Regions from separate parts of the Salinivibrio costicola subsp. alcaliphilus genome, predicted to be linked through region 2. Evidence: predicted binding sites of a transcription regulator. Region 2 holds the regulator's gene; each other region holds the start of a gene.

Region 1 (2,282 bases), on a different contig from region 2:
TGCAGTAAGTCGAGCATTTCTTGTAGGCCATACGGACGTAGATCGAAGTGCTCACGAACAGCTTTAATAATCACCTCTGGCGCCACTTTTTCAGTGCCAAAGGTTTCGACCATGATAGACGTTGGCTCGGCCACACCAATGGCGTACGACAATTGAATCTCACAGCGGTCAGCAAGGCCAGCTGCGACGATGTTTTTCGCTACATAACGTGCGGCGTAGGCGGCAGAACGATCCACTTTTGATGGATCTTTGCCTGAGAATGCCCCGCCACCGTGACGGGCTGCGCCACCGTAGGTATCCACGATAATTTTACGGCCGGTTAAACCACAGTCTCCCATCGGGCCACCAATCACAAAGCGACCCGTTGGATTAATAAAGAATTTGGTCTCTTTGGTGAGCCATTCTGCAGGCAGAACCGGTTTGATAATTTCTTCCATGACCGCTTCGCGGAGATCGTCGGTTGAAATGCTGTCGCAATGCTGTGTTGACAGCACCACGGCGTCAATGCCCGCAATCTTGCCGTTGTCGTAGGCGAAAGTGACCTGGCTTTTTGCATCAGGACGTAGCCAATCTAAGGTGCCATCTTTACGCACTTGCGCTTGGCGCTCAACCAAACGGTGTGAGTAAGTAATAGGGGCTGGCATCAGTACATTGGTTTCATTGGTGGCAAAACCAAACATAATCCCTTGATCGCCGGCACCTTGATCTTTGGGATCAGCGCGGTCAACGCCTTGGTTTATATCAGGCGATTGCTTGCCAATGGTGTTCAATACTGCACAAGAATTGGCATCAAAACCCATATCGGAATGGACGTAACCAATATCGCATACCGTTTGGCGAGTGAGCTCTTCAATATCAACCCAGGCTGAGGTCGTCACTTCCCCGCCTACCATGACCATTCCGGTCTTCACATAGGTTTCGCAGGCAACGCGCGCTTTGGGATCTTGCTCAAGAATGGCATCCAAGACCGCATCAGAAATCTGATCGGCGATTTTATCAGGATGGCCTTCAGAGACGGACTCTGAGGTAAACAGGTGCTTAGCCATGTGACACTCTCATTGGTTATCAAGAATACCGACGATACGTAGCGAGTTGTCTCGCCGAACATCTCAGATGTTTTAACTTCTAGACGTCTATTTTATTCGCAAATACGATAAACGCAAGTCAGTTAATGCATCAGGGGACCTCTCTAGGTATAGCAAAGGCGAGTCGTATCGTATTGTTCTAGGTGACGGCTTGAGGCGAACTTGCGGGTTGCCAGCCGGTTGGAGCCGCTTCTTGCAGCCAATGTTTGAGTGACTCGACACGCAGAGGAAGGCGGCCAGCACTGCAATAAAGATGCAATGGAACCGGCGCTGAGTGCCATTGCGCTAAACACCGTATAATTTTATCAGGGTGGTGTTTCTGATAGCCAGCTGCACTCCAAGTCGGCAGAAGTCCGACACCTTGTCCATTTGCAATCGCATCTAACTGGATCGCTATCATGTCGCAATTGAAACGGCTAGGCATGGCGCTTAAATGATAGGTTTTATCGTGATTATGGAGCGTCAACCCTTGCCGCCGAAGGGCAAAAACATCCAGCCATGGATGGCCGTCCAAAGCGCTTGGATGCATAAAAGGGCCGTGTTGTGCCACGTAGTGTGGTGCAGCATAAATACCATATTGCCAAGTGCCTAGCTTATGAGCCCGACAGTTCATCGGCAGTATCATATCGCCCGCCCAAATAATCAGATCCGCAGACTGGATACGCGGTGGGCTAACGTCACTCGTTAATGTAATGGAAACCTTGGGGTGTTGCGCTAAAAAGGCATTAATCGATGGCCCTGCCCATCCACGCATCATGCCTGGGTGGCAAATCACGTCAATTGGCCCTTGAAGGTGATTATTTAACCCTTGGATCGCTTCTTCACTTTCCTCGACCAAATCGAGCATTTGTTGGCAGTAACGGGAAAATATCTCGCCTGCTTTGGTTAACACTAGCCGGTTTCCTTGCCGTTGTGTCAGTGACTGCCCCATATCTGTCTCGAGCTGCGCTAAACGACGACTGAGAGTTGATTTGGGCTGTCCCAGTGCTTTCGCGGCCGCCGTTAGGCTTTGATGTTGGCATAAAGCAACAAATGCACGAATAGAGGAGAAGTCCTGCATAATCGTCCTTTTTGATTCCGTTGAAAGTCCACACCTGTCGTTTGGTGACTATGACGTCGTTCTATCACTGGAACGAAGTGTTCCTGTTTTGCCACTAGTTGTCCTGACTTAGATGTGAATAATTATCAGTTAACAAA
Region 2 (2,282 bases):
CACCCATGCCCCCACTTGGTGGGCCTGTTGGCAGATTTTAGCAATATCGACCACACGCAATAGCGGATTAGAGGGTGTTTCAACTAACACCAGTTTCGGCTGTTTTGCCAGCGCAGCGGTTAACGCCTGGTGATCAGATTGATCGACAAAACTGACCTGCCAAATCCCTTGCTTGGCGCGTGACTCTAACAAGCGATAGGTACCACCATAACAGTCGTGCGGTGCAACAATATGATCCCCTGCATCCAGTAAAGACAACACCAAGTTAATGGCTGCCATCCCACAGTTGGTCACCACGGCACCGGCTCCGCCCTCCAGTTCCGTTAACGCTTGCTCTAACTGAGCTCGAGTTGGATTGCCCCCACGGGCATAATCATAAGTGGGAACGTCGCCAAAAGCAGGAAAACGATAGTTGGTTGATAAATACAAAGGCGGCACAACCGCATGATGTTGCGTGTCAGTGCCAATTCCTGTTCGAACGGCAATGGTGTCGGTTTTTTTACCTGTCATGGTTCATCCTTGCTCTTGTTGCGCTGGCACGATTTACGTGATCCAGTCGTCATCATACTACCTTACCTCTGTACTTTTAGGACGTCAACACTTCTAGACGTCTAAACACCTTTGCATGTGGCGGTTAATATAGCTAAAATCTCCGCAGCATCATTCTGGGTATTCCATAATCAAGATAGGTGAGACATGGCGCAGTGGAACGGCGATTACATTAATCCGTATGCCGAACATGGTAAAAAGAAAGAGCAGGTAAAGAAGATCACCGTCTCTATCCCACTTAAAGTATTAAAAATTCTTACTGATGAGCGCACTCGCCGTCAGGTTCATAACCTGCGTCATGCGACCAACAGTGAGCTATTGTGTGAGGCATTTTTACATGCCTATACCGGGCAGCCTCTGCCAACCGATGACGACATCCGTAAGGATAAACCCGATAGCATTCCTGCCGAGGCACGTCGGATCATGGAAGAGTTGGGTATTGAGTTTGACGACAGTGAATACTAAACAAAAAAACCGCCATCGGCGGTTTTTTTATGGTAAGACACTGTTTTCTAATTACAACATGTTTTCTTTACAACATGTTTTCTTTACAACATATAGTTGTCTGGCATCTCAATACGGGCTACGCCGGTTTCGACGGCCGCAAGCGCCACGGCACGTGCTACCTTGGGCAGTAAACGGGCATCCATCGGCTTGGGAATGATGTAATCCGGGCCAAAACTGAGTGAAGACAAGCCCGCGGCATCTAAGACCGATTGTGGTACAGGCTCTTTCGCCAAACCACGAATCGCTTCAACGGCGGCCAACTTCATCGCATCATTAATCTCACTGGCACGCACATCTAATGCTCCCCGGAAAATAAACGGGAAACACAAGACGTTATTCACCTGATTCGGGTAATCCGAACGCCCCGTTCCAATGATCAGATCATCCCGGACTTGGTGCGCAACCTCTGGGTTAATTTCAGGATCTGGGTTTGAGCAGGCAAACACGACAGGCTTATCCGCCATCAGTTTTAATGCCTCAGGCGAGAGCAAATCCGGGCCTGATACGCCAACAAAGAGATCCGCACCTTCAATCACATCTTCGAGGGTACGCTTATCCGTGTTATTGGCAAACAGCTGCTTATACTTGTTAATGTCATCACGACGGGTGTGAATCACCCCTTTGCGATCCAGCATGTAAATCTTTTCGCGCTGGGCGCCACATTTAATCAATAGCTCCATACAGGCCACCGCAGCGGCACCCGCACCGAGACACACGATGGTGGCTTCACCAATATCTTTGCCTTGCAACTCGAGCGCGTTAAGCATCCCCGCAGCAGTGACAATCGCGGTACCATGTTGATCATCATGGAAGACAGGCACTTCACAGCGTTCAATCAGCTGCTTTTCGATCTCAAAACAATCTGGGGCTTTGATATCTTCAAGGTTGATACCGCCAAAGGTGTCAGCAATATTGGCTACGGTATCAACAAACTCATCGATGGTGCGGTGTTTAACTTCAATGTCGATCGAGTCCAAGCCGGCAAAACGCTTGAACAATAACGCTTTGCCTTCCATGACAGGCTTTGACGCCATCGGCCCTAAATTCCCTAACCCCAAAATCGCGGTGCCGTTTGAGATCACCGCAACCATATTGCCTTTACCGGTATAGCGATATACGGCATCCGCATCTTGGGCTATTTCACGCACAGGTTCAGCAACGCCTGGGCTGTAGGCGAGAGCAAGATCCGCCGCTGAATCAGCAGGCTTACTGAGTTCGACAGAGAT
Region 3 (2,282 bases), on a different contig from region 2:
GACCATGACACCAGCCGGCACTGCCATGGCCATGGCAAGGGCTAAGCCACCTCTTAGGCCTCCCCAACTCAAAATACGAACGGCCCAAGGGTTGTATTGACGAAATCGATTGAAGCCGAAATAGCAGGCTTTCACACTGAGATAACGGGCGAACAGTACAACGGGTACAACTGCGGCCATAATGATCCAGTCTTCCTTATGGAAGCTAATCTGTAATAGGCTGACCCCGATCAACAAGAACAGTAAACTATTCAAAAACTCATCGACCAATTCCCAAAAATGGTCCAGATGATCCTCACTCTCTTTGGAGAAGCCAATAAAGCGAGTCCAGTTACCGATCATAATGCCAGATACTACCATCGCCAGTGGCCCGGAAACATGCAACATATCGGCGAGCACATACCCCGCGCTAGGAATAGCCAATGTCAGTAGCAGTTCCATGGAATGGTCATTGGTCGCGCAGATCAAACGGTGAAACAGGTAACCCAATATCAGACCGTATAAAATCCCACCGATAGCTTCTTGTAAGAACAATGCGATCGTACCACCGAGTGTCGGCTCGCTGTCGCCAAACGCCAAGGTAAAAAGCGTCACGAAAATAACAATCCCGACCCCGTCGTTAAACAGTGACTCTCCCTCGATTTGGGTGGTGATCCGCCTAGGTGCCTGTAGCCGCTTAACAATGGCCAACACCGCGATAGGATCGGTTGGAGAAATCAGCGCCCCAAACAATAAACAATAGATAAAATCAAAAGGAATGCCGATCAGTTGGAAGACGCCCCAAATACCGGCACCAACCAGCGAGACAGAGACCAACAGGCCGCCGAGAACGAGGGTGGTGATTTCCCATTTTTGATCAGAGAAATGGGGAAGCTTGACACCAATACCGCCCGCAAATAAAAGGAAACCGAGTACGCCTTTGAGTAAAAAGGCATCAAAGTGGATATCGGTCAATATTTGCTCCGCCATCGCCTTTAACGGAATGGCTTGGTATTGACCGGCGATCACGATCAAAAGAGAAAGGAGTAGAGAGCTTGCAGTGATCGCGATAGTCGTTTGTACTCGGCTGATTTTACTATTAATAAAGGCGATAAAGATGGCAGCAGCAGCCATGAAACTGAGGATTGCGTAGGTAGACATGCAGCTTCCTAGTACGACGAGGAATGAAAGAGTTACAAAATATTAATAGAAATTGCACTCAAAACGAACAGCTGAATTGAAATAGATCAAAATTAATCGATATTTATAGACGTCTAGATTTCCAAAATGGCTGTGGTAGGATAAAACTATCGCAATCAGGATGGTGATATCACGGGGTAAGAATGGATCGATTAACACAGCGTCTCTCTAAGTGTATTTTGGTGATCGATGGTGGTATGGGCACCATGATCCAAGGCTTAGGACTCGGCGAAGCCGATTACCGCGGCGCACGCTTTAAAGACTGGCATTGTGATGTGAAAGGTAACAATGACCTTTTGGTACTGACGCAGCCTGAAAAAATAGCAGCGTTACACAGCGACTATCTGGCCGCGGGCGCGGACATCATAGAAACCAATACGTTCAACGCGACCCAGATAGCCATGGCCGATTACGACATGCAGGCCATCAGTGCGGAGATAAATTTAGCTGCTGCGCGTCTTGCTCGCGACGTGGCTGACCACTGGACGGCGAAAACCCCAGAAAAACCACGCTTTGTTGCTGGGGTTCTCGGACCCACGAATCGCACTTGCTCTATCTCTCCAGATGTGAACGATCCTGGCTTTCGTAATGTCACCTTTGATCAATTGGTTGAGGGGTATGCGGAGTCCACTGAGGCGTTGATGGATGGTGGTGTTGATCTCATCATGTTGGAAACCATCTTTGATACCTTGAACGCGAAAGCCTGTGCCTTTGCTGTTGAAAAAGTCTTTGATGCCCGAGGTGTGCGCTTACCCATTATGATCTCTGGCACCATCACCGATGCGTCTGGTCGTACGCTCTCTGGGCAAACCACCGCGGCGTTTTATCACTCTTTACGCCACGTCGAACCGCTTTCTTTTGGTTTGAACTGTGCGCTGGGGCCAACCGAATTGCGTCAGTACGTCAAAGAGCTCAGTGAGATCTGCGAAGGATTTGTTTCGGTCCATCCCAATGCCGGTTTACCTAATGCGTTTGGCGAATACGATCTCTCGCCTGAAGACATGGCAAAACATATCGACGAATGGGCCGCTTCTGGCTTTATTAACTTGGTGGGTGGGTGCTGTGGTACCACGCCCGAGCATATTCAAGCGATCAGCGAAGTG

Evidence for each region. Region 2 encodes MetJ, which represses methionine synthesis genes. Its sites were predicted from a motif close to TTAGACNTNTANANGTCTAA; they were not measured.
Region 1: metK (methionine adenosyltransferase) is a predicted target of MetJ. The motif match lies at 1,118-1,137, and genes of this name have one in related genera.
Region 3: metH (methionine synthase) is a predicted target of MetJ. The motif match lies at 1,246-1,265, and genes of this name have one in related genera.

The regions. Positions count from the first base shown of each region.
Region 1 is NZ_MUFR01000014.1:11,679-13,960, forward strand. It holds gene metK (methionine adenosyltransferase) at 1-1,046, opposite strand, end outside; gene BZJ21_RS06410 (LysR family transcriptional regulator) at 1,225-2,145, opposite strand.
Region 2 is NZ_MUFR01000002.1:78,513-80,794, reverse strand. It holds gene metB (cystathionine gamma-synthase) at 1-510, opposite strand, end outside; gene metJ (met regulon transcriptional regulator MetJ) at 697-1,014, shown strand; gene BZJ21_RS01080 (malic enzyme-like NAD(P)-binding protein) at 1,098-2,282, opposite strand, start outside.
Region 3 is NZ_MUFR01000016.1:70,882-73,163, reverse strand. It holds gene BZJ21_RS07435 (cation:proton antiporter) at 1-1,140, opposite strand, end outside; gene metH (methionine synthase) at 1,323-2,282, shown strand, end outside.